2 regions of the Streptomyces sp. NPDC091272 genome follow, and region 1 is predicted to be linked to the other one. Evidence: riboswitches for the same ligand, from Rfam matches in the RefSeq annotation. Region 1 holds a riboswitch; the other holds the start of a gene.

Region 1 (15,028 bases):
AGCTCCGCCGAGCAGGTCCGGTGGATCCTCGGCGACTCCGGCGCGGTCGCCGTCCTGGTCGAGGGCGAGTCGCACGCCGCGTCCGTGGAGTCCGTACGGGAGCACCTGCCCGCCCTCAAGCAGGTCTGGCAGATCGAGGCGGGCGCGGGCATCCCCGGCGCGATCGAACAGCTGAACGCGCTCGGCGCGGACGTCGCGGACACGACGGTCGACGAGCGCAGCGCGGTCGCGGGCGCCGACGACCCGGCCACCATCGTCTACACCTCGGGCACCACGGGCCGCCCCAAGGGCTGTGTGCTCACCCACCGCAGTTTCTTCGCGGAGTGCGGCAACGTGGTGGAGCGTCTGAAGCCGCTGTTCCGTACCGGCGAGTGCTCCGTGCTGCTGTTCCTGCCCGCCGCGCACGTCTTCGGACGGCTGGTCGAGATCGCGTCGGTGATGGCGCCGATCAAGCTCGGCTGCGTACCGGACATCAAGAACCTCACCGACGAGCTGGCGTCGTTCAGGCCGACACTGATCCTCGGTGTGCCGCGCGTCTTCGAGAAGGTCTACAACTCGGCGCGTGCCAAGGCGCAGGCCGACGGCAAGGGCAAGATCTTCGACAAGGCCGCCGACACGGCGATCGCCTACAGCCGCGCGCTCGGCACCCCCGAGGGCCCGGCGCTGGGTCTCAGGATCAAGCACAAGGTCTTCGACAAGCTCGTCTACAGCAAGCTGCGCGCGGTGCTCGGCGGACGCTGCGAGTTCGCCATCTCCGGCGGCGCCCCGCTGGGCGAGCGCCTGGGCCACTTCTTCAGCGGCATAGGGTTCACGGTCCTTGAGGGCTACGGGCTCACCGAGTCCTGTGCGGCGACCGCGTTCAACCCCTACGACCGGCCGAAGATCGGCACGGTCGGGCAGCCGCTGCCAGGCTCGGTGGTGCGCATCGCCGACGACGGCGAGGTGCTGCTGCACGGCGAGCACATCTTCAAGGGGTACTGGAACAACCCCGCGGCCACCGCCGAGGCGCTGACCGACGGCTGGTTCCACACCGGGGACATCGGCACCCTCGACGAGGACGGCTACCTCGCGATCACCGGCCGCAAGAAGGAGATCATCGTGACGGCCGGCGGCAAGAACGTCGCCCCCGCCGTCATCGAGGACCGCATCCGGGCGCACGCGCTGGTCGCGGAGTGCATGGTGGTCGGCGACGGCAGGCCGTTCGTCGGCGCGCTGGTCACCCTCGACGAGGAGTTCCTCGGCCGGTGGGCGGTGGAGCACGGCAAGCCCGCGCACTCCACGGCGGTGTCGCTGCGGGACGACGCCGAGCTGCTCGCCACCGTGCAGCGGGCGGTGGACGACGGCAACGCGGCCGTCTCCAAGGCGGAGTCGGTCCGCAAGTTCCGCGTCCTGCCGACCCAGTTCACCGAGGAGGCGGGCCACATCACTCCGTCGCTGAAGCTGAAGCGGAACGTGGTGGCGAAGGACTTCGCGGACGAGATCGAGGCGATCTACCGCGGCTGAGCCCGCACGCGGACGGACATGGGTAAGGGGCTGCCTCCTGGAGACAGCCCCTTACCCGTGTCCGTCGACCCCGGGTCAGAGCAGGGTCTTGAGCTTTTCCGCGAGCAGGTCCCAGCGCCACTTCTCCTCGACCCACTCCCGCCCGCGCGCGCCCATCCGGCGCCGCAGGTCCGGGTCCTGGAGCAGGGTCACGACGCGCTCTGCGCAGGCGGCCGGGTCGCCGCCGCGCACCACCCATCCGCTCTCGCCCTCCAGCACGGCGTCCGGCGCGCCCCCGGAGTCGCCCGCCACCACCGGCAGTCCGGTCGCGGACGCCTCCAGGTAGACGATGCCGAGCCCCTCGACGTCCAGCCCGCCGCGCCGGGTGCGGCACGGCATGGCGAAGACGTCACCCGCCCCGTAGTGCGCGGGCAGCTCCGCCCAGGGCACCGCCCCGGTGAAGCGCACCGAGTCCCCGACCCCGGTCTCCCGCGCCAGCTTGCGCAGGTCCTGCTCGTACGGCCCGCCGCCGACGATCAGCAGGACGGCGTCCGGCACCGCGCGCAGGATCTGCGGCATCGCCTCGATGAGGGTGTCCTGCCCCTTGCGCGGCACCAGCCGGGACACGCACACCACGACCGGGCGGTCGGTCAGCCCGAGCCGCTCCCGTACCGCGGCGCCGCCCGAACCGGGGTGGAACGTCTTCTCGTCGACGCCCGGCGGCAGCTGCACCATCCGTCCGGCGGCCTGCGGGGTGAGCGCGGCGGCGATCCGCGAGCGGGTGTACTCGCCCAGGTAGGTGATCGTGTCCGTGCCCTCGCCGATCCGCCGCAACAGCTGACGGGAGCCCGGGAGCTGCGCCCACCCCGCCTCGTGTCCGTGCGTGGTGGCGACCAGCCGCCGGGCGCCCGCGCGCCGCAGGGCCGGCGCCATCAGCCCGAGCGGCGCGGCGGCCCCGAACCACACCGAGGTGCAGCCGTGCTCCTGGAGCAGCCGTGCGGCGCGCCGGGTGACCCGCGGGGTCGGCAGCAGCATCGTCGTGCGGTCCCGCACCACCGGGAAGGGCTGCTCGGCGTCGAAGGCGGCGGTCGCCTCCGCACCCTCGCGCCCGCGCTTCCAGGTGGACGCGTAGACGACCAGCTGCCCCGGTTCGAGGCGCAGCGCCATGTTGTGCAGGAACGCCTGGATGCCACCGGGGCGCGGCGGGAAGTCGTTGGTCACGATCAAGGTCTTGTCCATCGCCGCCGACAGTACCGGGCGGCCCCGGGTCATCGCCCAGGCACGTCCGCGCCCTGCATCATGTCCCTACCGAATTCCCTGGCACAAGGATGGTCATGACAGTGAGCGGCACCGGACGCCCCGGCCTCCCGGCCCCGACCGGCGTACGCGCCGTGGCCCTCACCCGCTTCCCGTGCACCCTGCCCGTCGCCCTGTGGGCCCTGACCCGGGCCCTGCTGCTGCTCTGTGTGTTCAAGGTGCTGACCTTCCCCGGCCCTGACGTCACCAGCGACGTCTCGGTCATCTACCGGGGCTGGTACGAGGTGTTGCGGACCGGCACCTTCCCGCTCGACGACGTCACCTGGCAGTACCCGCCGGCCGCCGCCCTCGCGGTGCTCTCCCCCGGGCTGTTGCCTTTCCTGGACTACGCGCACGCCTTCTTCCTGCTGGCGTTCCTCGCCGACGCCCTGGTGACCGGGCTGCTGCTGTACGCGGGGCGCCGCCCCGGCAAGCGGCTCGCGGGCGCCTGGGTCTGGATCGCCGGTCTCGCGCTGCTCGGCCCCACCTCGTACGCCCGCTACGACGTGCTGGTGTCCGCCGTCGCGGTGGCCGGGCTGCTCGCGGGAGCGCGCAGGCCGCGCGTGCTGGGGGCGCTGGCGGCTCTGGGGGCGCTGCTGAAGGTCTGGCCCGCCGTGCTGCTCGCGGGGACCGCACGCGGGCGTACGACGCGTACGTCGTGGTCGGCGTTCCTGCTGACGGCGGGCGCTCTGGTGCTGCTGTTCTCGGCGTCGATGCCGGGGGCCCTCGCGTTCCTGACGTTCCAGCGGGACCGGGGCACCGAGGTGGAGTCGCTGGGCGCGCTGGTCTTCCACGTGGCCCGGCACTTCGGCTGGGAGGGCGAGGTGCTGCTGAACTACGGCTCGGTGGAGTTCCTCGGCCCGTACGTGCCCCTGGTGAGCAGCCTCGCGATGGCGCTGACCGTGCTGGCCTTCGGCTGGCTGCTGCTGTGGCGGCTGCGGGCCAGGACGTTCGGCGCGTCGACGGCCTGCGACGCCGCCTTCGTGGCGGTGCTGCTGTTCACCACCACCAGCCGGGTGATCAGCCCCCAGTACATGCTGTGGCTGGTCTGCCTCGCGGCTGCCTGCCTGGTGTTCCGGGGCAGCCGGATGGACCGGCCGGCGCACCTGGTGCTGGCGGCGACCCTGGTCACCTGCTTGGAGTTCCCCGTCTGGTTCTCGCACGTGGTCGCGAGCGACGCGCTGGGCGTGCCGCTGCTGTTCGTACGCAACGGCCTGCTGGTGGCGGCGACGGTGCTGGCCTGCCGCACCCTGTGGCGGCACACGGTCACCGGGTCCGCGGGCCCCGATCCGCTGCCCGTCCAGCGGCACGTGCCGGCGAGGAAGCAGCCGACGCGGTCGCGTCAGCCGAGCTGGGCCCGCAGGTAGTCACGCCAGCGGGCGGTGAACGCCTCGGGGCCGGTGCCGAGTTCGCCGTTCAGCGCGTTTTCCACCGCCCCTTCGCGCTGCGGGTGCGCGCCGACGGCCCGGTAGAAGGCCAGCAGCTTCGCCTCGCCCGACTCCTCGGCGATCATCCGGCAGGCCAGCCAGCCGCCCTCGTAGGCCTCCGCGAGCCTCTGCGCGTCCTGGGAGAACCCGAAGTCCGCGTCGGGCGGCAGTGCGGCGGGCGGACCGTTGCGGCTGACCGTCCGGCGCAGTTCGGGCGCGATCTGCGCGGCGGTGCGAGCGCCGCCGCGGTAGGCGACCCAGTCGGCGAAGCCCTCCGAGAGCCACATGGGGGTCGACGCGGTGGTCTGCGTCCTGGTCGCCACGTGCGTCGTCTCGTGGGTGAGCACCACCTCCTGCCCGGCCGCCCCCAGCACCCCGTACGCCTCCGGGTTGACGATCACCCGGTCGGCCGAGGTGCGCCGGCCGCCGCCGCTCGCCCCGGTGGTGACGGCGGCGATGCCCCGGTACCCGGCGGCGGGGGCCCCGAGCAGCGCCCCCATCCCGTCCAGCGTCGGCGGCACCAGCAGCACCTCCTTGAGGTCCCGTGCCCCGGTCCACGCGGCGGCGACCGCCGACACCGCCCGGTCCGCGACGTCCGCGATCCCCCGCAGCTGCTCCCGGCCCTGTCCCGCGCCCAGGACGACCGCGCGGCTGCCGCGCACCACGGTCACCGGCCCCTGCTGCCAGATCTCCTGCTCGCCCGCCTGCCGGGGCCGCTCCCCCGCCACGAACCACCGCCCCCCGCGGCGCACCAGGTCGACGAGGCGGGCGGAGACGGCGGGCAGCGTGTCGTACCCGTCGATCCTGTACCGCAGCTCCACCTGCGCGGTGGCGAGCCCTTCGCCGGTCCGGTCGAGCCCGGTCAGCCGGTACTCCCAGGACGCCAGCGGCACTCCCGCCAGATGGCCGAACTCCTGCTCCTGCCGGTCCCGCAGCCCGTCGGCGCCCGGTTCGAGCACACCGAGGAAGGCGGCCCTGTCCCGGCCGAGCAGCGCGGCGGCCCGGCGTTCCAGCAACCGCCGCACCTCCGGCGACGCGGTGTCCGCGGGGGCGGGCGGGGCCGCGCAGGAGCCGGCCGGCAGAGCGCCCGCGCCGAGCGCCAGACCGAGCACCGCCCGCCGCCCGTACCGTCTGCCGCCCGTGTGACCTGCCATCCGGCGATCGTACGGGGCGGGGGCAGCGTGGCGCGGTGCGCGGGGGCCGGGGCCGCGGGCCGGGGACGGCGGGCCGGGCCGCGCCCGCGGATCAGACCCGGGTGACCGAGGAGACCGGCATCATGCCGACCGGGTCGTAGCGCACCGGGGCGCCGGGGTAGGGCGCGTGCACGACCTGCCCGTTGCCCATGTACATCCCGATGTGGCTGGCGTCGTCGCGGTAGGCGACGAGGTCGCCCGGCTGCGCCTGGTCGAGCGAGACCTGCCGGCCGGAGTGGCGCTGCGCCTGCGAGGTACGCGGCAGGGAGATCCCGGCCTGGCTGTACGACCACTGCATGAGGCCCGAACAGTCGAAGCCGGAGGGGCCGTTGGCCCCCCAGATGTACGGCTTGCCGACCGCGTTGCGAGCCGCCAGGACCGCGGCGGCGGCGCGTGCCGAGGCGGGCATCGCACCGGACATGCCGGGCATCGCCTCGCGTCCGCTGCGGTTCGCGCGGTCGAACTGCGCGCGCTCGGGGTCGGGCAGCGCCTGGAGCATCCGGCGGGCCTCGGCGAGCTTGTGCTCGACGGCGCGCTTGTGGCGCGAGACGACGGCCCGGCTGCGGTCCAGCTCGGCGAGCTTGCGGGTGGCCTCGACGCGCTCCTGGCCGAGCAGCCGCTGGGCCTCTACGAGTTCGCGCAGCTTGCCCGCGTGGCGGGCGCTGATCCGGTCGAGGGCGGCGGCCTTGTCGAGATAGCCGTCGGGGTTCTCCGACAGCAGCAGCGACACCGAGGGGTCCATGCCGCCCGCCCGGTACTGGGCGCCCGCCAGCAGGCCGAGCACCCCGCGCATCCGGTTGATGCGCTCCTGGCCGCGGGCGGTGCGGTCGCGGGCCCTGCCGACGTCCTTGCGGAGCGCGTCGGTGCGCTCGGTGGCCTTGTTGAATGCCTCGGTGGCCTTCTCGGCCTGCGCGAAGAGCCGGTCCACGCCTGCCTGGGTGACCGTGCTAGCACCCGCCGGGTCGGCGGTGGCCGGGGTGGCCCCGAGAGCCGCTGCCGCGGTGGCGGCGGCGGCCGACAGGACGGTGACCCGGGTGCTCTGTGTGAGCCCGGACTGCGAGGGACGACGGTGTGACGCCACAGGAAGCCGCACTCCTTCCACTGCTGGGGGGCAGCGCCCCGCCGCCCGGGGCGGGCGGACTGCTCGACGGGAGCTGCGCGAGCAGACAGTAGCGGGACGCTCACACCACGGCCAACGACCTCGGCCGGCGATCGGGGTGCGCCACAGCACGACGCCCCGCCGGTGACCAGGTCATCGGCGGGGCGGGCAGTCAGCTTCGGGTGCGGCGATTCGCCCGAACGGGCGGTGTGTTCGGCCGCGACTTCCGGGTACCGCGGGCGTGTCGCCGGCGGTTGCGGCAGCGGCCCGGTGTGGCGGCCCCGGCCCGCTCCCCCGGTACGGCAGCGGGCCAGCGCGGTGGGCTCAGCCGCCGACGCGTACTCCGTACATGAACGGGCCGAGGTACTTCATGTCCTCGACGCGCACGTTGGCACCGGGGTACGGCGCGTGCAGCGACATGCCGTTGCCCGCGTAGAAGCCCACGTGCTGGAGGTCGTTGAAGAAGACCAGGTCGCCGGGGCGCAGCTCGGACCGGTTGTAGATCTTCGGGCCGTCGTCCATCTGGCTGTACGTACTGCCGCCGACCTCCCGGCCGACCTGCTGGAACGCCCAGTAGACGAGCCCGGAGCAGTCGAAGGCGTTGGGGCCCTTGTTGCCCCAGTCGTACGGCGCGCCTATCTTCGTCCTGGCCTGGGCCATGGCGGCGGCGCCGATGCCGGAGCCGGCCGCGACCTCGCCGCCGAAGTCGGCGCGCTCCCCCGCGTCGCGGCTGGCGCGCTCCTCCTCCTGCTTCTCCAGGGCGGCCTGCTCGGCGGCGGTCAGCGTGTTGTACAGCCGCTGCGCCTCGGCGAGCTTGCCCTGCACCGTCTGCTTCTTCGCGCTGAGCTCCTTGCGCACCGCGGACAGGTCGGCGAGCTTGCCGCTCGCCTCCTCGCGCTGCTGGGCGAGGGTGCGCTGCTTCGCCTGGATCTTGCGCAGCGACTCGGCCTGCTTGGCCGTCAGCTGGTTCATCGTCGCGGCGCGTTCGAGGAACTGGTCCGGCTCGGCGGAGAGGAAGAGCTGGAGCGAGGGGTCGACGCCGCCCGAGCGGTACTGCGCGGTGGCGAGCGAACCGAGGCCCTTGCGCAGCTCGTTGAGGTCCGACTGGCCGCGGGCCGCGGTGTCCTGGAGGTTCTTGACCTGCTTCTCCAGGGTCCCCTGCTTCTCCTTGGCGGCGTTGTACTTCTCGGTGGCGCCCTCCGCCTCCTCGTGAAGCTTGTCGACCTTCGCCTTGACTTCCTTCTTGTCCGGCTTGGGCGCGGCGTTGGCCGCCTGGGAGGACATGACCACGGCTGCGGCGGCGGTCACGGTGAGCGCGGTCACCCGGAAGCGGCTCGGCTGCTTGGGTCGACGGTGGGACGCCACGGAGGCGAGCTCCTTCTTCCTCAGCCGCCGACCAGCGAGGTTGGCGGGGCCCTTCACTGATACTCCGGATGAGTGATCAACCGCGCGAAGGTTCGAGCCCAGACCTTAGTGACCTTCTTGTGATCAGTTCAAATCCTCACAGGAAAAATCTCGCCCTCGGGCCACATTCCTTACTCCCGTCACACGGTGAGTCATGGGGAGTTGACGGAGCGCCAGCGGCGGGCCGTTTCAATTCGGGCATACTCCACGGAAGTTGGGCAACACGCCCTCGACTCCCCTAAACGCGCGAAAGCCTCTTCAGCAGCACCACGGAAGCGACCGGCCTGGCACCGGACTTCGCGACCCCGTCCGCGACCTCGCGGTCCGTGGAGACCACGATCATCGGCCGTCCGGACGGCTCCGCCCGTACCAGCTGACGGATCAGCTCGTCGGCCGTCACCCCCGCCTTGCTGAACAGCACCCGCACCCCGCGCGGCGGGGCCAGCAGCACCGGGGCGGCCAGCTCAGCGCCGTCGAAGACACAGGTGACCTCGGCGCCGGAAGCGGCGGCCAGCATGGACAGTCCGCCCAGCAGCCGCAGCCGCTGCTTCTCCAGCGGCATGGTCGGATAGCCCGTCTTGGTCACGTTGTAACCGTCCACCACCAGGTGCGCCTGGGGCAGCGCCAGCAGCTGGTCAAGGACGGCCGGATCGGTGTCGGACAGGGCCCGCGCCGCGATGTCCTTGGGCGACATCCGCCCCGGCTCGACCGCGTCCACGGTGTCCGCGGGACGCCCGCTGGACGGCGGCAGGGCAAGCTCCCTGCGCAGCCCCTGAGCGGCTTCGAGGACCGTGTCCAGGAGCAGCCGCAGCCGCATGTCCTCGACACTGCGCCCCTCCCGTACGGCCCGGCGGCCCGCCTCGGCTGAGGCCTCCGCCTCGCCGAGCCTGGCCCGCAGCCGGCGCGACTCGGCCTCGGCCGCGGCCACCTGGGCGGCCGCCTCGGCGCGGATGCCGTCGATCTCGGCCTGGTTCTTGCGCAGCGCCGCCTCGCCGCGCTTGACGTCGCTCAGCGCGCCGCGCAGCTTGCGCTGGGCGGCGTCGGACTCCCTGCGGGCGCCTTCGAGTTCGGCGCGCAGCCGGTCGGTCTCCGCCTTGGTGCGCTCGCGCGCCTCGGCCAGCTCGCCGCGCAGCTGCTCCAGTTCGCGCTGGGTGGCCTCGTCGGCGCGCTCGGCGTCGGCGCGCTGTGCCTCCTCGCCCGCGGCCGCCACCAGCTTCACCCAGCCCGCCGGGCGCAGGACGTACGCCGCCGCGGCGACGTCCACGGGGTCGGCGGCGGCAGGCGGCGACCCGGCCTCCAGCGCGCTCGACAGCTCGGCCTGCGCCTCGCGCAGCCGTTCACCGATGCGCCGACGGAAGAGCGGCTCGCTCTCCAGCGCCGCCGCCATCGCGTTGCCCGCGAACTTGGCGCGCCGGGTGGGGGTGAACCGGGCGTACTGCCTCAGCTGCGCCGGGAGCTCCGCGACGCTCAGACCGCCGAACGCGTCCGAGACCAGCGTCACGACCCGTCGTCGCACGCCCTCCGGCAACGGACGGTCGAGCGCCTCCGCGGCGTCGTCGGCCGGGCCGGCCGGCTCAGCACCGCCTGCAGGCTCCACGATCCGTCACCCCACTACCTTCCGTACCCTCAACGGTACCGGGCCCTGCCGGGCACCGGCGTTCCCGGGGCCGCCTAGGAGGCGGTGTCCGGCCTGTCCACCAGTTCGATCTGGTCCACCGCGTTGCACCAGCGGCAGCGCACCGACTCGATGGTCTCACTGACCACCTCGCGTTCCTCGACCTTCGCCTCCCCGGCCAGGTCGAGGTGGACGTACTCGACGACCTTCGACGAGCGGGTCACGTCGAACCGCGTGAGGTTTCCGCAGAGGGTGCACCGCCACCGGGTGGCGGCGGTGGGCAGGGGAACCGTCGTCGTCATGCGTACCGTCCTCTTCGTCCAAGCCTCGTCACGCGCCTTGCACACGTGCCGTCGTACGTCGTTGCCGCGGTGCGCCGTCGAACTGCGGATACCCTGCGCGCAACCCTACGGCCTCACGGTTGCCCCGCGTGGCGGGCGGCCGACCCTTGAGACCGGTGGGGCCGCGGCGGGGGCGGCTGCGGACGGGAGCGGCGAGGCTGCCCGGCGGGAGCGCGTCGGTGCGCCATGCTCGAACCCATGCTCAAGGTCACGCGGGCCACCGGGACGGTCAGGGACGCCGCCACCCGCCGGCAGGACCTGCGCCACGCGCCCCTCGTGACGTACGCCCTGATCGCCGTGTGCTGCGTGGTCTTCCTGCTCGGCCCCGCCTCCGGCCTCAATCCCGCGTACGGCACGGGCGAGACCCTGAACGCCGCCCAGAGCGCCTACTTCGAGCGCCGCGGCGTCGTCCCCGCCGAACTTCTCACCCTCTCCCGGCACGCGCTGGCCACCCCGTTCACCGCGCTCTTCGTGCACGGCAACTGGCTGCACCTGCTGGGCAACATGCTCTTCCTGTACGTCTTCGGCGCGATGACCGAGGAGCGCATGGGCCGCGCCGCCTTCGTGCTCTTCTACGTCGCCACCGGCTATCTCGCCCTCACCGTGTACGCGCTGGTGCACGCGGACTCCCACGAGACGCTGGTCGGCGCGTCGGGTGCGATCTCCGCCGTCCTGGGCGCGTTCCTGCGGCTGTTCCCGAGCGCCCGGGTCACCAGCGTCTTCCCCTTCCTGTTCTTCCTGCCGCTGCGCTTCCCCGCCCGGCTCGTGCTGATCTTCTGGTTCGTGCTCCAGTGGCTGGCCGCCCAGGGCCTGGGCACGGGATCAGGTGTGGCCTATCTGGCCCACGTGGTGGGCTTTGCCGGGGGCTTCCTCTACGCGTGGGCGCGATATCGCCGTACGACTAGAGTGAACAGCTACGCAGCACCACCGGCCACCGAGGGAGAAAGCCAGCCGTGATCACCGCGATCGTGCTCATCAGGACCAGCGTGGACCGGATCCCGGAGATCGCCGAGTCGATCGCCGCGCTGGAAAGCGTCAGCGAGGTCTTCTCCGTCACCGGTACGTACGACCTGATCGCCATGGTGCGCGTGGGGCGGCACGACGACCTGGCGGACATCATCCCGGGCTCCATCAGCAAGATTCCGGGGGTCGAGGGCACGGACACGCACGTCGCGTTCCGCACCTACTCGCAGCACGACCTGGAGGCCGCGTTCGCGATCGGGCTCGACGGCTGACCCTTCTCCCGTACGACCGCTCCGGCGGCCACGACCGTACGACCGAGGCCGCCGCGGGTTCCCCCGGGGCGGCCTCCGCCTTTACGTGACTGCGGTTGCGTGACTGCGGTTGCGTGACTGCGTTTGCGTGACACTCAGACGGCGGGCACGCAACGCCCGTCCTCGGTCCGGTAGTTCCAGCGGGCGCCGTTCGCGACGAGCTCCTTGACCGCCCGTACGAACCGCTCCACGTGCTCGTCCGGGGTGCCCGCGCCGAAGCTGACCCGGATGGCGTTCAGCGAGCGCTCGCCCGGCTCGGCCTCGGGGGCGCCGCACTCGCCCGGGTCCTGCGGGTCGCTGCCGAGCAGCGTGCGGACCAGCGGGTGGGCGCAGAACAGGCCGTCGCGCACGCCGATCCCGTACTCGGCGGAGAGCGCCGCGGCGAAGTGCGAGCTGTTCCAGCCGTCCACCACGAAGGAGATGACCCCGACGCGGGGCGCGTCGTCGCCGAACAGCGACAGCACCTGGACCGCGTCTACCTCGGCGAGGCCCTCGCGCACCTTGCGCACCAGCGCCTGCTCGCGCTCGACCAGCGTGTCGAAACCGGCCTCGGTGAGCGCCTTGCAGGCGGAGGCGATGGAGTAGACGCCGATGACGTTCGGCGATCCGGCCTCGTGGCGGGCCGCGGTGGTGTGCCACTCGACGTCCACGCCGCCGTCCGCGCGCCGCGCCACCTTCTTCGAGGCGCCGCCGCCCGCCAGGTAGGGGTCGCCTGCCTGGAGCCAGTCGGCCCGGCCCGCGAGGACCCCGGAGCCGAACGGCGCGTACAGCTTGTGCCCGGAGAAGGCGACCCAGTCGACGTCCAGCTCCTTGACGGACACCGGGTGGTGCGGTGCGAGCTGGGCCGCGTCCAGCACGATCCGCGCGCCGTGCGCGTGCGCGGCGGCGGCCAGCTCCTTCACCGGCCAGATCTCGCCGGTGACGTTCGAGGCGCCCGTCACGCAGACCAGCGCGGGGCCGTACGGGTCCCGGTCCGCCAGTGCGCGCTCCAGCGTCTCGACGGCCTGGGCCTCGGTGCGCGGGGCGTTGAGGTAGGTCACCTTGGCGTCCTGCCAGGGCAGCAGCGACGCGTGGTGCTCGGTCTCGAAGACGAACACCTGGCAGTCGGCGGGCAGTACGGCGGCCAGCAGGTTCAGCGAGTCGGTCGTGGACCGGGTGAAGACGACCTGGTCGCCGTCGCGGCAGTCGAGGAACTCGGCGACCGTCGTGCGGCTGTTCTCGAAGAGGTCGGTGGAGAGCTGCGAGAGGTATCCGGCGCCGCGGTGCACGCTGCCGTAGTACGGGGCGTAGGCCGCCACGTCGTCCCACACCCGCTGCAGCGCCGGCGCGCTGGCGGCGTAGTCCAGGGCCGCGTAGGTGACCTCGCCGCCGGTGACGAGCGGCACGGCCACGTCCCGGCCGAGGACGGGCAGCGGCGCCGCGCAGCAGGGGTCGTCGGCCCCGGCGGCGGGGGCGGCGGAGGTGGCGGTGGGGGCGGCGGAGGTGGCGGTGGGCGCGGCGGAAGTGCGGGTGGCGGGCGATGCGGACATGGCGAAACTCCTGGCAGGACAAGGCGGAATGGCTTCAGAAGGCCCGCGGGGTACGGCTCGATGGTCGTACGCACGACGGGAGTTGCCTCGACGCGCGGTGCCACGGGGCGACCGTACGGAGGTGAAGGTGGAACGGGGCCGACCGGTCCTATCGCATTCGCTTGCTCACGAGACTGCTCCCTTGAGGACCAGGACCCCAGGGGCGCGACACTCCGAGAAGAGTGCGCAGGGGTCCGCGCTTGCCGCAGACCTCGCTGCCTACGACCTGGTCTTCACCCGGGGCACCCCGCCACGGACGGAGGGTTGCCGGACAGCGGGCCGGGGCCGTAGTCGCTGTCACTCATGACCTGTGCAGCATCCTGCCACATGAGCGGATCCGTGCAAGAGCGCAGTCCGGTTGATGAGACATCTCCCCTGCGCTCTGCGTCACACACGGACGTACCCAGAGGGGCCGCGCGCGGGTCTCGCGCGCGACCCCTCAGGGGGTTCAGGCGTTGCTCGCCGCCACCCAGCGTTGCAGCGCCCGCAGCGCCGCCCCGGAGTCCAGGGACTCGCGGGCCTGCTCGATGCCGGCCGCGATCTCCTCGTTCAGGTCGCCGCCGCCCGGGTTCAGGGCGACCAGCGCCGCCGCCGTGTTGAGCAGCACCGCGTCCCGCACGGGACCCTTCTCGCCCGCGAGGAGCCTGCGGGCGACGTCCGCGTTGTACGAGGCGTCGGCCCCGCGCAGCGCCTCCACCGGGACGATTCCCAGGCCCACGTCACGCGGGTCGAAGGCCTCCTCGCGGACCTCCCCCTGCCGTACCACCCAGACCCGGGAGGTGGCGGTGGTGGTCAGCTCGTCGAGGCCGTCGTCACCGCGGAAGACCAGTGCGGAGTTCCCACGCGCGGCGAGCACACCGGCCACGATCGGGGCCATCCGGGCGTCGGCCACCCCGACGGCCTGGGCGCGGACCTGGGCCGGGTTGGTGAGCGGCCCCAGGATGTTGAAGGTGGTCTGCGCGCCGAGTTCCTTGCGGGCCCTGGCCGCGTGCCGCAGCGCCGGGTGGAACTTCACGGCGAAGCAGAAGGTGATGCCCGCCTCCTCCGCGACCTCCACCACCCGCCGCGGCGTCAGGTCGAGGTTGACGCCGAGCTTCTCCAGTACGTCGGACGAGCCGCTCGCCGACGACGCGGCCCGGTTGCCGTGCTTGACCACCTTGGCGCCCGTGCCGGCGATGACGATCGCCGACATGGTGGAGATGTTGACGGTCTTCGCCAGGTCGCCGCCGGTGCCGACGATGTCGACGCTGGGGCCCGGCACCTCGATGGTGCGGGCGTGCGCGTACATCGCCCGTACCAGCCCGGTGACCTCCTCGACCGTCTCGCCCTTGGCCCGCAGCGCGACCGCGAAGCCGGCGATCTGCGCGTCGGTGGCCTCCCCGGACATGATCCGGTCCATCGCCCAGGCGGTGTCGTCCGCGTCGAGGTCCTCGCGTCGCAGCAGGAGGTTCAGGATGCCCGGCCAGCCGCGGGCCGCCACGCTGTCGCCGCCTGCCGGGGTCACAACGTTCATGGTCCGCTCCAGGGTCCACGTGCCCCTCAGGGCAGCCGATAAGGGATGGGAACACCCTATCCAGCCCCGGGGACGGCAGAGAGCCCCGTCCCGGTGTGCGGGACGGGGCTCTCGCCGTGGCGAACATGACGGTTCGTCTCGAACCGGTTCAGGTGATCAGTGGTGGCCGTGGCCGCTGGTGATCTCCTTGTACTCCTCGGCGGTGGGCTTGGCGATCTGGTTGCCCTCGCCGTACATGCCCTTGCTGAGCTTGGCGCGCAGCTTCTGGGTGGCGCCCACCTTGCGCTCGACGCCGTTCTCGTCCACCTCGGGACCGATCTCGGCCGGCGCGTACTGCTCGTGCGCCGTGAGCGTGTGCAGCTTGTCCTGGCCGAGCGGCTCGTGCACCTCGACGAACTCGCCGTGCGGCAGCCGCTTGATGATGCCGGACTCGCGTCCGTGCAGCACCTTCTCGGCGTCCCTGCGCTGGAGGCCCAGGCAGATCCGCTTGGTGACGATGAACGCCAGGACCGGACCGACGAAGAAGCCGATGCGCACGAACCAGCTGATCGAGTTGAGCGACAGGTGGAAGTGCGTGGCCCACAGGTCGTTGCCACCGCCGACGAGGCCGATGAAGTAGACCGTGATCCAGGCGACGCCGAACCCGGTGCGGGTCGGGCTGTTGCGCGGACGCTGCGCGATGTGGTGCTCGCGCTTGTCGCCGGTGACCCACGACTCCAGGAACGGCCAGACGGCGATGACCATGAGGATCACACCGAAGAGCACCAGCGGGATGAACACGCCCAGGACCAGGGTGTGGCCCCAGAGGTTGATCTC
Region 2 (15,028 bases), on a different contig from region 1:
CATGGCCCAGCGTATGCATGTACAGGGGCGGGGTCAGCCCCGCGGTGTCCGCGAAGTCGTAGGCGAGCTTGCCGCGGGTGAGGGTCGGGCAGGCCTCGGGCTCGGCGGCCACGAACCGGGTCCCGGGGTGCGCCCCGTCCAGCCGGTCCTGCATGAACGGGTAGGCGAGACCCGCGTAGTTGGAGCCGCCGCCGACGCAGCCGATCACGACGTCGGGGTACTCCCCCATGATCTCCATCTGCTTCTTGGCCTCCAGCCCGATCACGGACTGGTGCAGCAGCACGTTGTTCATGATGGAGCCCAGCGCGAACTTGGTGTCGTCCCGGCTCAGCGCGTCCGCCACGGCCTCGCTGATGGCGATGCCGATGGACCCCAGGGAATCCGGGTCCTTGGCGAGGATCGCGCGCCCGGCCTCGGTGCGCTCGGTGGGTGAGGCGAAGACCTCGGCGCCCCAGCTGCGCATGAGCGACTTGCGGTAGGGCTTCTGCTCGAACGAGGCCTTGACCATGTAGACGTTGACCTCAAGCCCGAACAGCGCGCCGGCGAACGACAGCGCCGATCCCCACTGCCCCGCCCCGGTCTCCGTCGTCAGCCTCCGTACGCCCTCCTCGGCCGCGTAGTACGCCTGGACGACCGCGGTGTTCGGCTTGTGGGAGCCCGAGGGGGACACGCCCTCGTACTTGAAGTAGATGTGGGCCGGGGTGTCGAGCGCGCGTTCCAGCCGTTCGGCGCGGACCAGCGGGGAGGGTCGCCAGATCTTGTAGACCTCGCGCACCCTGTCCGGTATCTCCACCCAGCGCTCCCGGGTGAACTCGTCCTCGATCACCTTGCGCGGGAGCAGGTCCGCCAGGTCGCCGGGTTGCAGCGGGGCCATCGTCATCGGGTTGAGCGGGCCGGGCAGGGGTGCGGGCAGGTCGGGGAGGATGTTGTACCAGCGGTCGGGCAGATCGTTCTCGGAGAGCAGGACTCGCTTCAACACCGTTGGTTCCCTTCGAGGGGCCGGGCCATTCCTACGACGGATCGTATGAGTGCGGAATGTCGGACAGCCTCACCTTTTGTGCCTGACAGGCGAAATCGCACTCCCCACATCGGACTAGGCCGATAGGGGCAGGACTCTCGCGCCGCGGCCCACCACACTGGCTGGGGACGGGAGTTGGGCGAGGTGGAGGGGGCGGACATGGCCGCGGGAGACGAGGGCGCCGTACGCGAGGGGGAGAGCCGGCGCTTCCGGGCGATCGTGTCGGGCGACCTGGCCGGGTTCAGGGAACTCGCGCATCCCGGGCTCACCTACACGCATTCGAGCGGGAACGTGGACACGCTCGACTCGTTCCTCGCGAAGTGCGAGAGCGCCTTCTTCGTCTACCACCGCATCGAGCACCGCACGGACAGCGTCACCGTGGTCGGTGACACCGCCGTGGTGACCGGCGCCGCGTCCGTGGACATGACGGCGGGCGGGACGCCCAGGGAGCTGGCCAACCGGACGCTGGGCGTGTGGGTCCGGGTCCACGGGCAGTGGCGGCTGCTGGCCCACCAGGCCACGGCGAGGCGGTAGCGCCGTGGGCGCGCGGGCCCGGCACGGTCCGACGGAACGCCCCGGGCGGCCTGACAGCACGGCACCCGGGACTGCGGTCCCGGGTACGCCACCGGGGCGGCACCCCCGAAGGGGTACCGCCCCGGTGGGCCGTACGTACTGCTGCCGGCGAGGCCGGCGGGAGTAAGACGCGGACTAGAAGTCCATGTCTCCGCCCGGCATGCCACCCGGGGCGGCAGCGCCGGCCTTCTCGGGCTTGTCGGCGATGACGGCCTCGGTGGTGAGGAACAGCGCGGCGATCGACGCGGCGTTCTGGAGGGCGGAGCGCGTGACCTTCGCCGGGTCCAGGATGCCCTCGGCGATCATGTCGACGTACTCACCGGTGGCGGCGTTCAGGCCGTGACCGATGGGCAGGTTGCGGACCTTCTCCACGACGACGCCACCCTCAAGACCACCGTTGACGGCGATCTGCTTGAGCGGGGCCTCCAGCGCGAGCTTCACGGCGTTGGCGCCGGTCGCCTCGTCGCCCGTGAGCTCCAGCTTCTCGAAGACGGCCGAGGCCTGGAGGAGGGCGACGCCACCACCGGCGACGATGCCCTCTTCGACGGCCGCCTTCGCGTTGCGGACGGCGTCCTCGATGCGGTGCTTGCGCTCCTTGAGCTCGACCTCGGTGGCGGCACCGGCCTTGATGACGGCCACGCCGCCGGCCAGCTTCGCCAGGCGCTCCTGGAGCTTCTCGCGGTCGTAGTCCGAGTCGCTGTTCTCGATCTCGGCGCGGATCTGGTTGACGCGGCCCTGGACCTGCTCGCTGTCACCGGCACCGTCGACGATGGTCGTCTCGTCCTTGGTGATGACGACCTTGCGGGCGCGGCCGAGCAGGTCGAGACCGGCGTTCTCCAGCTTGAGGCCGACCTCCTCGGAGATGACCGTGCCGCCGGTGAGGATGGCGATGTCGTTCAGCATGGCCTTGCGGCGGTCGCCGAAGCCCGGGGCCTTGACGGCGACGGACTTGAACGTGCCACGGATCTTGTTCACGACCAGGGTGGAGAGCGCCTCGCCCTCGACGTCCTCGGCGATGATCAGCAGCGGCTTGCCGGACTGCATGACCTTCTCCAGCAGCGGAAGGAGGTCCTTCACGTTGCCGATCTTCGAGTTGACGATGAGGATGTACGGGTCCTCGAGCGCCGACTCCATGCGCTCCATGTCGGTCGCGAAGTACGCCGAGATGTAGCCCTTGTCGAAGCGCATGCCCTCGGTGAGCTCAAGCTCCAGGCCGAAGGTCTGCGACTCCTCGACCGTGATGACGCCTTCCTTGCCGACCTTGTCCATGGCCTCGGCGATGAGCTCGCCGATCTGGGTGTCGGCGGCGGAGATGGAGGCGGTCGAGGCGATCTGCTCCTTGGTCTCGACCTCCTTCGCCTGCTCCAGAAGGGCGCCGGAGACGGCCTCGACGGCCTTCTCGATGCCACGCTTCAGGGCCATCGGGTTGGCACCCGCGGCGACGTTACGAAGGCCCTCACGGACCAGCGCCTGCGCGAGGACGGTCGCGGTCGTCGTGCCGTCACCGGCGACGTCGTCCGTCTTCTTCGCGACCTCCTTGACGAGCTCGGCGCCGATCTTCTCGTACGGGTCCTCGAGCTCGATCTCCTTGGCGATGGAGACGCCGTCGTTGGTGATCGTGGGGGCGCCCCACTTCTTCTCAAGGACGACGTTGCGGCCCTTGGGGCCAAGGGTGACCTTGACAGCGTCGGCGAGCTGGTTCATGCCACGCTCGAGGCCGCGCCGGGCCTCCTCGTCGAACGCGATGATCTTGGCCATGTGAAGTGGTCCTCCCAGGACGTCGGGGGCACCCCCTGCTCCTCAAGAGCTTGGGGGAGGATTGCTCCGGACCGTACGATTCGGCGCCCGCGACGGACGGCCTCGCGATGCCCGGGATCCCTTACCCCGACACCACTCGGCCTCACCGAACCTGGTCCAAGTTCTGTCACTCTCACTGGGAGAGTGCTAACGCCAATGATTAGCACTCGACCCATGCGAGTGCAAGCGGATACCACAGATGGTGAGGGCGCGCGCACGCAGAGGCCCGTCCGGGTGGGCGCCGCCCGCGCGCCGCCGCAGCCAAGCACGGAGGGCCCGTACCCCGGTGACGGGGTACGGGCCCTGCGTGCGTGAGTGCTGGTGAGTGCGTCGGTGGCCGATCGCGCCGGGATCAGACGGCGAGCTTGACCATGTCCGCCTGCGGACCCTTCTGGCCCTGCGAGATCTCGAATTCGACTCGCTGACCCTCTTCAAGGGTGCGGTAGCCGTCCATCTGGATCGCGCTGTAGTGGACGAATACATCCGCACCACCGTCGACCGCGATGAAGCCGTACCCCTTCTCCGCGTTGAACCACTTGACGGTGCCCTGAGCCATGCCTAACTCCCCTATTACTGGCCCTTACGCGGTGCCGCACTTCGCGACCCCGGGTCAGACCCCACCCGCGAGAAGGAACGCGGCTGGTGTGCGCCGAAGCGCGTCGACCGCGGCTGAATGTATCCGCCCAACTGCCCTCTGCAACAGGTCAATCGGACGAGAATTCTGGGTAGGCCTGAACGCACGGAACGGTCAACTGACGCAATTCCAGGTCAAGTCGGGCCGGACATAGCGTGCGCTTCGGCGGCAAAAGGCTCGAACACGCGGCACGCATCTTCTCGCGTTCTCATATGCGCGAGGCAAAGGCGGAGAGCGGGGCTTCCCCTACTCTACTCCTTTCAACCCTACGGAATTGCCCCCTCCGCTTGTGAGCGAAGGGGGCAACTTCCGTTGGCGCGGGGAGCTTTCGGGGCTCAGCCGCCGGCGACGGCCGGGATGATCGAGACGCCCGCGCCGTCCGGCGTGGCCGTCTCCAGGCCGCTCTCGAAGCGCACGTCGTCGTCGTTCACGTACACGTTCACGAACCGGCGCAGCTTGCCCGTGTCGTCCAGGACGCGGGCGGCGATGCCGGTGTGGTTCTTCTCCAGGTCGGCGATGACCTCGGCGAGGGTCGCACCCTCGGCGGCCACCTCGGACTCACCGCCGGTGTACGTGCGGAGGATGGTGGGGATGCGGACCTTGACGCTCATGGTGTTCAGCCTTCCTTGCGTACGTGAGGGGTTCAGCGTGCCAGGCCGGCGCCGCGGAACGCGTCCAGGCTCGGGCGGATGGTCGCGGAGGGGCCGGTGGTCGGGGCCACCGCGTCCAGCGTCTTGAGGCCGTCACCGGTGTTGAGCACGACGGTGGTCAGCGCCGGGTCCAGCAGCCCCGCCTCGATGAGCTTCTTCGTGACGCCGACGGTCACACCGCCCGCGGTCTCCGCGAAGATGCCCTCCGTACGGGCCAGCAGCTTGATCGCGTCGACGACCTGCTCGTCGTTCACGTCCTCGACGGCGCCACCGGTGCGACGGGCGATGTCCAGGACGTACGGGCCGTCCGCCGGGTTGCCGATGGCCAGGGACTTGGCGATGGTGTTCGGCTTCTGCGGGCGCACGACGTCGTGACCGGCCTTGTACGCGGTGGAGACCGGCGAGCAGCCCTCCGCCTGGGCGCCGAAGATCTTGTACGGCTTGTCCTCGACCAGGCCGAGCTTGATCAGCTCCTGGAGCCCCTTGTCGATCTTCGTGAGCTGGGACCCGGAGGCGATCGGGATGACCAGCTGGTCGGGCAGCCGCCAGCCGAGCTGCTCGCAGATCTCGTACGCGAGGGTCTTGGAACCCTCGCCGTAGTACGGACGCAGGTTGACGTTGACGAAGCCCCAGCCCTCGCCGAGCGGGTCGCCGATGAGCTCGGAGCAGAACCGGTTCACGTCGTCGTAGTTGCCCTCGATGCCGACCAGCTCGCCCCCGTACACGGCGGCCATGACGACCTTGCCCTGCTCCAGGTCGTGCGGGATGAAGACGCAGGAGCGGAACCCGGCGCGGGCCGCGGCGGCGCCCACCGCGCCCGCCAGGTTGCCCGTGGAGGAGCAGGAGAGGGTGGTGAAGCCGAAGGCGCGGGCGGCCTCGACGGCGATCGCGACGACGCGGTCCTTGAAGGAGTGCGTCGGGTTGCCGGAGTCGTCCTTGACGTACAGGCCGCCGGTGACACCCAGCTCGCGGGCCAGGTTGTCCGCCTTGACCAGCTTGGTGAAGCCGGGGTTCAGGCTGGGCTTGGTGGCCACGTCGGCGGGGACGGGCAGCAGGGGCGCGTAGCGCCAGATGTTCTCCGGGCCGGCCGCGATGCGCTTCTTGAGCTCCTCGGCGCCGGCGGTGGGAAGGTCGTACGCCACTTCCAGCGGTCCGAAACACAGCTGGCAGGCGAAGATCGGGCCGAGCTCGAAGCGCTCGCCGCACTCGCGGCAGGAGAGGGCGGCGGCGGGGCCCAGGTCGACGGTGGAGGTCGTTGCGGTTTCTGTGGTCTGCACAGCCATGATGGCGAGGTCCTTCCTCATCTTCCCCGCGACGGCTTTCGCCACGAGACGGAATTGGCACCTTCCTGACCTGACCTCGCGGTCGGCCGGGGGGTTGCCGGGACTTCAACGGGCCGTTTCCCTCTGTCCCTCTGGATGAGCGCTATGACTCCGGGTGCCGTGGACGGCCCGGGTGTTTGTGTGCGGACAGACCCCGACATGCGCCGGTCGTCCGCGTTGTTCAAGACTGTAACCGAACCCCCGGACGGGTGTGCCAGACGTCCGGACCGCGAGATAGATCACAGAGTCGGGAGTGACGGGCGTGCTGGAAGAGGTGGAGCGCTGGCTGGGCACGCGGTCCTGGACCGCTGCCGACCGGCCGCTGGAGCGGCTGCTCGCCGCGAAGGCGGCCAGGGGCACCACCGTCAGCGTCGTCCTGCCCGCGCTCGACGAGGAGGCGACGGTCGGGGCGATCGTGGCCGCGATCCGCACGGACCTGATGGGCCCGGAGGCGGGCGGCCGGGGCGTGCCCCTGGTGGACGAGCTGGTGGTGGTCGACTCGGGTTCCAAGGACGGCACGGCACGGGCCGCGGCGGCGGCCGGGGCGCGGGTGGTGCACCGGGACGACATCCTGCCCCGCGTACCGGCGCTGCGCGGCAAGGGCGAGGTGCTGTGGCGCTCGCTGCTGGTGACCCGGGGTGACGTGATCTGCTTCGTGGACGCGGACCTGCGGGAGTTCGACCCCTCGTTCGTGTCGGGGATCGTGGGCCCGCTGCTGACCGAACCGGACGTGCAGTTCGTCAAGGCGACGTACGACCGCCCGCTGGGCAGCGAGTGCGACGGGCCCGGCGCCGACCGGGCCGCCGGGCAGGGCGGCCGGGTCACGGAGCTGATGGCCCGCCCGCTGCTCAACCTGCACTGGCCGCAACTGGCCGGTTTCGTACAGCCGTTGGGCGGTGAGTACGCGGCCCGCCGGAGCCTGCTGGAGCGGCTGCCCTTCCCGGTCGGTTACGGAGTCGAGCTCGGGCTCCTGATCGACTCGCTGCACACGGTCGGCCTCGACGCGCTCGGCCAGGTGGACGTGGGGGTGCGCAAGCACCGCCACCAGGACGGCCAGGCCCTGGGCCGGATGGCCGCCGCGATCTACCGTACGGCCCAACTCAGGCTCTCGCGGGGGCACTTGGTTCGCCCCTCCCTCACCCAGTTCGAACGCCTCGACGGTGCCTTCGTACCCCGCACCCACCCCGTGGACACGGAGGAGCGCCCGCCTATGCGTGAGATCGAGGAGTACGCGGCACGCCACGCGGCATGACCCCGGCCGGACCCGCCGCCCCGAAGAAGCCGATGACGGACGGCCCCGGCGAGCCCCTGGGCGGACCCGACGGCAGGCTGGCCGAGACCGGTGGGCGCGACGACCGGCTGCCGCTCGTCGGCGGGATCGCGCTCGGTCTGGCCTCGCTCGGAGTGCTCGCCCGCACCGTGGCCCGTCGGCGTCGCGGCTGACCCCGCACACACGGACGGCACGGCCGCACGTTTGAGGGAATCCCGGACGGGCTAGGTTTCGCCATATGGCAGCCCAGATCCTTGTTGCGTCCAATCGCGGACCGGTTTCGTACACGATCAACGACGAGACCGGTTCGCTCGACGCCCGGCGCGGCGGCGGCGGTCTCGTCTCCGGCCTCAGCGCAATCGGTTCCGAAGACTCCCTGTGGGTCTGCTCGGCCCTCGGCGAAGGAGACCGCGAGGCGGTGCGCCGGGGGGTGTCCGAGCCAGGTGTGCAAATGCTCGACATCGACGCGGACACGCACACCGCCGCGTACAACGGCATCGCGAACTCGGTCCTGTGGTTCGTCCACCACCTGCTCTACCAGACCCCGCTGGAACCGGCCTTCGACGCGGAGTTCCGGCAGCAGTGGGACGCCTACGAGCGGTACAACCGGGCCTTCGCCGAGGCCCTGGCCGCGGCCGCCGCCCCGGACGCCACCGTGCTCATCCAGGACTACCACCTCTGTCTCGCCCCCGGCATGCTCCGGGCGCTGCGCCCCGACCTGAGCATCGGCCACTTCTCGCACACCCCGTGGGCCCCGGTCGACTACTTCCGGCTGCTCCCCGACGACATCGCGAAGCAACTGCTGAACGGCATCCTCGGCGCGGACCGGGCGGCCTTCCTCACCCGCCGCTGGGCGGACGCCTTCACCGCGTGCGCGCTGGAGCTCCTGGGCGAGGAGGCACTCGACGGCAAGCGGATCGGCGTGCACGGCCTCGGCGCGGACGCGGACTTCCTGCGCGAGCGCGCGCACCGCGACGACGTCGAGGACCGGCTGGTCTCGCTCCGCGAGCAGATCGGCGGCGAGGACCGCCGCACCATCGTCCGCGTCGACCGCACCGAACTCTCGAAAAACATCGTGCGCGGCCTCCTCGCCTACGAACACCTCCTGGAGACCCGCCCCGAGTGGCGCGAACGGGTGGTCCACATCGCCTTCGCCTACCCCTCCCGGCAGGACCTGGCGGTCTACCGGGACTACACGGCCTCGGTGCAGCGGATCGCCGACGGCATCAACGCCAAGTACGGAACACCCACCTGGACCCCGGTGGTCCTGCACGTCAAGGACGACTTCGCCCGCTCGCTCGCCGCGTACCGGCTGGCCGACGTCGCACTGGTCAACCCGATCCGCGACGGCATGAACCTGGTCGCCAAGGAGATTCCGGTGGTCTCCGACAAGGGCTGCGCACTGGTCCTGTCCCGGGAGGCGGGGGCGTACGAGGAACTGGGCGACGACGCGATCGTGGTCAACCCGTACGACGTGACGGGCACGGCCGACGCGCTCCACGAGGCGCTGACGATGGAGCCGGAGCAGCGCGCGGAACGCACGAAGCGCCTGGCTGCCGCCGCGACGGCGCTGCCCCCCAAGCAGTGGTTCCTGGACCAGCTGGAGGCACTGCGCACCTGAGCCGAACACCTCGGCGCGGTACGGCAGTTGTGTCTGGTGTTCGCGAGTCGTGACGAGTACGGCCCCCCGGTGAGGGCACCCGCCCGGTAGGGAAAGGGGGCCCTCAATGGGACTCGTCACTTCGGAACTGCTGCTGGCGCGCGGGGGCGACTCGGACGACGCCTCCGACTGGGCCTGGATCGCCGGGGTCCTCGTGCTCTACCTGGCCATCGGGTACGCACTGGAGTACCGCGCGAAGAGACGCAAGGGCGCCGCCCGGCCGGCGAGGGCCGCGATGGAGGGACTGTTCTCGGAACGCGAGGGACGCGACCCGGGCCAGTACTTCCTCAGCCGGATGGTGATGCTGGGCGGCGCGCTGGTGACGGGACTGACCGCGTTCCTCACCCAGGGCGCGCCGACGCCGGTCCAGGTCCTGTCGGTGGGCGCGGTGGCGGTGCTGGGGATCTTCGCATGGGCGTACTTCGACCACCGCACGGAGCCACGCGAAGAGGGATGACCGCGGTCGGCGCCACGGGCCGAAAACACAGGAGCCCGGAACTCTTCCGAGTCCCGGGCTCCCGCACTACTTCGTCAGTAGCGGGGACAGGATTTGAACCTGCGACCTCTGGGTTATGAGCCCAGCGAGCTACCGAGCTGCTCCACCCCGCGTCGGTGAACACGACACTACGTGCTTTCGCCCCCGGTGGGAAATCGGTTCCGCGCACACTCTTACGCACACTCCTGCGCACACTCCTACGAGAGGCGCTGCGCGAGGGCCGCCAGGAAAGCGGTCACCTCGGCGGGACCCGGCAGCAACACATCGGCCTGCTCGGCGAGTTCGGGGATCGCGGAACCGCTGCACAGCAGCAGTCCGGGAATGCCTTCGGAGCGGAGCTTGTGGACGGCGGCGAAGGCCGGGAGATCGCCGAGGTCGTCCCCCGCGTAGAGGACGGAGGTCGCGCCGACCTCGTGCACGTACTCGGCCAGGGCGACGCCCTTGTCCATGCCCGGCGGCCTCAACTCCAGTACCAGGCGCCCTGGTTCGAGCATCAGGCCGTGCCGGGCCGCGAGCTCGGCCAGAGGGGTGCGCAGGGCGTCGAAGGCGGCTTCGGGGTCGCTGGCCCGGCGGGTGTGAACGGCGAGGGCCTGCCCCTTCTCCTCGATCCAGGTACCGCGCCAGGCGCCGTGCGCGTCGAGCACGCCGGGCAGCTCGGCGCGGACGGCGGCGAGGCCGGGGTGGGGGGCGGGGGCGCGGACGGTGCCGGTACGGGCTTCCCAGCGTTCGGCGCCGTAATGGCCGAGCACGACGAGGTGCTCCAGGCCCGGAACCCCGGCGAAGCCGCCGTACCGCACGGCGACCCCGGCCGGCCGTCCGGTCACGATGGCCACAGAGGCGACGTGCGGCGCGAGCGCGGACAGGGCGGGAACGGCACCGCGGTGCGCACGGGCCTGCTCGGGATCCGCGACGATGTCGGCCAGCGTGCCGTCGAAGTCGAGTGCGACGAGGGCACGTTGGGGCGCGGCCGTCATCACGTCGAGGGCGTCGCGGCCGGCGGGGGTGGACGGTTCAACAAGAGTGCCCATACGACAGACCTTACCGGGGCCCCTGGCCGGGACGCGGGGAACTGCGCGCCCCAGCTCCAACGCACCCGCACGTCCCGCACCCACGCCCAGGGGGCGCCCCGTCAGGGGCGCGGGGAACTGCGCGCCCAGCCACAACGCACGCGCGCGAAGTGAGACGGCCCCTTCAGGGGCGCGGGGAACTGCGCGACCAGCCACAACGCGCCCGCGCGAAGTGAGACGGCCCCTTCAGGGGCGCGGGGAACTGCGCGATCAGCCACGACGCGCCCGCACGAAGGAACGTCGCGAGAGGGGGCACGCGAGAAGGGTGCGCTCCGCGCGAGGGGCCGCCCCCTTGCCCACCCGTCCCGCCCCCGGGGGGCGGCCCCGCTGCCCAAGAGGGCTGGGGGGTGGGGAAAGGGGGCGGCCCCGCTGCCCAAGAGGGCTGGGGGGGAAAGGGGGCGGCCCCGCTGCCCAAGAGGGCTGGGGGGAAGGGGGCGGCCCCGCCGCCCAAGGCCGCTGAGGGTGGGGAGGGAAAGGGCGGCCCCGCCGCCCAAGGAGGGCGAGCGGGCCCGGGGCCCGAGTCGAGGGCACGTCCCGGGGAGGGGGAGGTTTATCGGCGGGTGCGCAGTGCCTCCCGTACCCTCCGTAGCCGGTTGACCGTCACCGGATCGTGCGCCAGCGCCCTCTCGTCGTCCAGGAGCGCGTTCAGCAGCTGGTAGTAGCGCGTCGGCGAGACTCCCAGCTGCTCGCGGACGGCCCGTTCCTTGGCTCCGGGGGCGGCCCAGCCCTGCCGCTCCACGGCCAGCACGGCCAGCTCCCGCTCGCTCAGCCCGGGTCCCGGGTCACTGGCCGGGTCACCGACCGGGCCGTGCTCGTCCTCGCGCGGCAGCTCCATGCGGTCCATGCGGTCCAGCGTAGGCCCCCGGCCGTCTACCGTGCGTTGTCCGTCGCCGCTGCCTCGCGGGAGAGGACGCCCAGGACGCCCGCCGGAGTGTTCGGCGGCTCGACCGACTTGCCGATCTCCTTCTTGACGCTCTCGCTCACCGTCGCCCACGACGTCTTGTCGACCGGGTAGAGCTGCGCGTTCGACATCGCGTCCAGGAACTTGCGGACCTTGGTGTGCTTGCCGTCCGTGGACATCTTGTCGGTCGCCGTGACCGTCGTCGGCAGCAGGTCGAACTCGTCGGCGAAGGTCATCACGTTCTCGTCGCTGTACGCGAAGTCGAGGAACTTGCCGATCTCCTTGCGGTGACCGTTCTTCTTGAAGGCCATCATCCAGTCGGCGACACCCATCGCCGGCTGCGGCTTGCCGTTCTCGGACGGCAACGGCGCCATCTCGTAGTCGACGCCGTTCTTCTCCGCCTGCTTCATCAGCGAAGGGTGGCCGTTGAGCATGCCGACCTCGCCCTTCGCGAAGGACTCGAAGGCCGCCTTGCGGTTGAGCTTGCCGGGCGCGACGGGGCCGGTCAGACCGGGCTTGACCAGGTCTTCCTTGAGGAACTCGAAGGCACCGATGTTGTTGGCCGAGTTGATCGTGTACGTACCGATGTCGTCGGTGTAGCCGGAGCCGGCCGACAGCATCCAGTTCATGGTCTCGGCCTGGGCCTCCTCGGGCCCGAGCGGCAGGGCGAAGGGGACCTTCACACCGGCCGCCCTGAGCGCCTTCGCGTCGTCGGCGAGGTCGTCCCAGGTCTTGGGGGCGGAGGTGATGCCGGCCTTCTCGAAGAGGCTCTTGTTGTAGAACATCAGCCGCGTGCTGCCGACGAACGGCATGCCGTACTGCCTGCGGTTCACCTCACCCGCGCGGGCGAGCGACTCCAGGAAGTTGGCCTGGGTCGGGATCGAGACCATGTCGTCGACCGGGTAGAGCTTGCCGTCCGCCGCGTAGTCGGCGTACGCGCCGATCTGGGCGACGTCGGGGTCCTGGCCGCCCTTGACCATCTCGGCGACCTTGCGGTCCACGTCGTCCCACGAGTAGATCGTGACGTCGACCTTGATGCCGGGGTTCTTCGCCTCGAAGGCGCGGGCGAGCTTGTTCCAGTACTGCTTGGTGCCGTCGCCGCCGTCGAGGTTGTAGTCCGCGGCGACGAACTTCAGGGTCACCTCGTCGGAGCCGCCGATGCCGAACGTGCCGCAGCCCGCGACCGTAGCCGCCATACCGAGTGCGGCTATCGCCGCGGTCAGACCCAAGTAGCGCCGCTGCACAGCCCGTTCCACCTTTTTTGCCCGTTTTGGTGATGGTTTGCGTTGATGCGTGCGGTGCCTTGGTGAGGCTGTCCCGGTCCCATCAACACCCTTCCCCGCATGAGTTGCGAAGAAGTGCGATGAGTTGTGATTTTCTCTCATGCCCGATCGCGAGGTCTACACCACTTGGGTATCTCTTCCGCAACGCCTTCCGCAAATCACGTAAGGCCTGCTAAGCAGGGCGGCAGCCTGGCCGTCCACCCCTTCCGTCTCTTCGAGGAGCCGTAGCGCATGTCCCGCACCGCAGTTGAGATCGCCACCCAGCCTGCCTGTTGGCGGCGCGCCGCCTCGTACGCGGCCGACTTCGATGGGCTTCCCCTGCCTGGTGAGCGCGTTGCGGTCACCGGCTGCGGCACGTCGTGGTTCATGGCGATGGCGTACGCGGCGCTGCGCGAGGCGTCGGGGCAGGGCGAGACGGACGCCTTCGCGTCCTCCGAGTTCCCGGCGGGCCGCTCGTACGACCGTGTGGTGGCAATCACGCGCTCCGGCACGACGAGCGAGGTCCTGGCCCTGCTCGGCGAGGTCCGCGGCAAGGTGCCCACGCTGGCCCTCACCGGCGACCCGAAGACTCCGGTCATGGACGCGGCGGACACGATCGCCGTCCTGGACTGGGCCGACGAGGAGTCCGTCGTCCAGACCCGCTTCGCGACCACCGCACTCGCCTTCCTGCGCGCGGGACTTGAGCGCACGGGGCCGCTTCCCGAGGGCGTGCGGACGGTCACCGCCGCCGCGGTGGACGCGGAGCTCGCCATCACCGAGCCGCTGCCCGAGGCGGTCACGTCCGCGGAGCAGTGGACGTTCCTCGGCCGGGGCTGGACGTACGGGCTGGCGCAGGAGGCCGGCCTGAAGATGCGCGAGGCGGCCGGGGCATGGACGGAGTCGTACCCCGCGATGGAGTACCGGCACGGCCCGATCTCGATCACCGGCCCCAACCGGGTGGCCTGGATGTTCGGCACGCTGCCGGAGGGCCTGGCGGGGGACGTCGCGCGCGTCGGCGGCACGGTGGTCGCGCACGCCACCGCCGACCCGATGGCCGACCTGATCCGCGCCCAGCGCCTCGCGGTGGTCCTGGCGGAGTCGAAGGGCTACGACCCGGACCACCCGCGCAACCTGACGCGCAGCGTGATCCTGGGCTGAGCCCCCGGTCCGGGCGGGCCACCCCGGCCCGCCCGGCCTTCGCGGACCCAGGCACTCTCCGGCCGGCCCGCCCTTCGCGAGGGCCCGGCCGCACCGAGCCGGCCGTAACCGGCCCGCGCGACGATCAGCCCGGCCGCGGCCGAGAACGCGACCGCGACCGCGACGGCGGCCGAAAAGCAGCGCGGCCCTCCCCCCCTCACGAGCCCAGTCGGCGGAACACGGGTCAGTGGACTAGACCTGTCCGGGGTCGACGCGCGACACTGATCCGGTGAAACACGTCATCGCCCTCGATGTGGGCGGCACCGGAATGAAGGCCGCCCTGGTCGGGACCGACGGCACCCTCCTGTACGAGGCCCGCCGCCCCACCGGCAGGGACCGCGGCCCCGAAGCGGTCGTGGAGTCGATCCTCGGCTTCGCCGCCGACCTGCACGCCCACGGCGAGGCCCACCTCGGTGAGAGCGCGTCCGCCGCCGGCGTCGCGGTGCCCGGCATCGTCGACGCCGAGAACGGGATCGCCCGCTACGCCGCCAACCTCGGCTGGCGTGACGTACCCATGCGCGCCCTCCTCAGCGAACGGCTCGGCGGCATCCCGGTGGCCCTCGGCCACGACGTCCGCACCGGCGGCCTCGCCGAGGGCCGGATCGGCGCGGGCAACGGCACCGACCGCTTCCTCTTCCTCCCCCTGGGCACCGGCATCGCGGGCGCCATCGGCATCGACGGCGCCATCGAGGCCGGCGCGCACGGCTACGCGGGCGAGATCGGCCACATCGTCGTACGCCCCGGAGGCGTCGACTGCGGCTGCGGCCAGCGCGGCTGCCTGGAGCGGTACGCGTCCGCCTCCGCGGTCTCCCTCGCCTGGGCGCAGGCGGCCGGCGACCCCACCGCCGACGCCGCCGACTGCGCCAAGGCCGTCGAGAGCGGCGACCCGCGCGCCCTCGCCGTCTGGCACACCGCGATCGACGCCCTGGCGGACGGCCTGGTCACCGCGCTCACCCTGCTCGACCCCCGCACCTTCATCGTGGGTGGCGGTCTCGCCGAGGCCGGGGAAACCTTGTTCGTACCGCTGCGTGCCGCGGTCGCCGAACGCGTCACCTTCCAGAAGCTGCCGACGATCGTGCCGGCCGCCCTCGGCGACACGGCCGGCTGCCTGGGCGCCGGCCTCCTCGCCTGGGACCTGGTCGCCGCGTACGAGGACACCGGCCGCGAGGACACCCACCGCA

The links. Region 1 has a riboswitch for S-adenosylmethionine ahead of ACIQM4_RS21980 (aminotransferase class V-fold PLP-dependent enzyme). Riboswitches for the same ligand answer to the same signal wherever they lie in the genome.
Region 2: another riboswitch for S-adenosylmethionine. It lies ahead of thrC (threonine synthase); the one in region 1 lies ahead of ACIQM4_RS21980 (aminotransferase class V-fold PLP-dependent enzyme).

The regions. Positions count from the first base shown of each region.
Region 1 is NZ_JBIVVC010000007.1:386,076-401,103, forward strand. It holds gene ACIQM4_RS21930 (AMP-dependent synthetase/ligase) at 1-1,503, shown strand, start outside; gene ACIQM4_RS21935 (glycosyltransferase family 4 protein) at 1,579-2,721, opposite strand; gene ACIQM4_RS21940 (glycosyltransferase 87 family protein) at 2,817-4,145, shown strand; gene ACIQM4_RS21945 (hypothetical protein) at 4,121-5,359, opposite strand; gene ACIQM4_RS21950 (NlpC/P60 family protein) at 5,451-6,479, opposite strand; gene ACIQM4_RS21955 (NlpC/P60 family protein) at 6,822-7,862, opposite strand; gene ACIQM4_RS21960 (NYN domain-containing protein) at 8,140-9,501, opposite strand; gene ACIQM4_RS21965 (hypothetical protein) at 9,573-9,818, opposite strand; gene ACIQM4_RS21970 (rhomboid family intramembrane serine protease) at 10,056-10,814, shown strand; gene ACIQM4_RS21975 (Lrp/AsnC family transcriptional regulator) at 10,811-11,092, shown strand; gene ACIQM4_RS21980 (aminotransferase class V-fold PLP-dependent enzyme) at 11,227-12,660, opposite strand; SAM riboswitch class IV at 12,891-13,008, opposite strand; gene trpD (anthranilate phosphoribosyltransferase) at 13,148-14,212, opposite strand; gene ACIQM4_RS21990 (cytochrome bc complex cytochrome b subunit) at 14,369-15,028, opposite strand, start outside.
Region 2 is NZ_JBIVVC010000004.1:142,211-157,238, reverse strand. It holds gene ACIQM4_RS13830 (TrpB-like pyridoxal phosphate-dependent enzyme) at 1-979, opposite strand, end outside; gene ACIQM4_RS13825 (nuclear transport factor 2 family protein) at 1,178-1,552, shown strand; gene groL (chaperonin GroEL) at 1,727-3,349, opposite strand; gene ACIQM4_RS13815 (cold-shock protein) at 3,741-3,944, opposite strand; gene ACIQM4_RS13810 (MoaD/ThiS family protein) at 4,358-4,633, opposite strand; gene thrC (threonine synthase) at 4,666-5,955, opposite strand; SAM riboswitch class I at 5,970-6,097, opposite strand; gene ACIQM4_RS13800 (glucosyl-3-phosphoglycerate synthase) at 6,257-7,246, shown strand; gene ACIQM4_RS13795 (hypothetical protein) at 7,243-7,437, shown strand; gene ACIQM4_RS13790 (trehalose-6-phosphate synthase) at 7,503-8,885, shown strand; gene ACIQM4_RS13785 (hypothetical protein) at 8,992-9,381, shown strand; tRNA gene ACIQM4_RS13780 (tRNA-Met) at 9,460-9,533, opposite strand; gene otsB (trehalose-phosphatase) at 9,618-10,448, opposite strand; gene ACIQM4_RS13770 (DUF3263 domain-containing protein) at 11,038-11,322, opposite strand; gene ACIQM4_RS13765 (ABC transporter substrate-binding protein) at 11,358-12,644, opposite strand; gene ACIQM4_RS13760 (SIS domain-containing protein) at 12,903-13,808, shown strand; gene ACIQM4_RS13755 (ROK family protein) at 14,077-15,028, shown strand, end outside.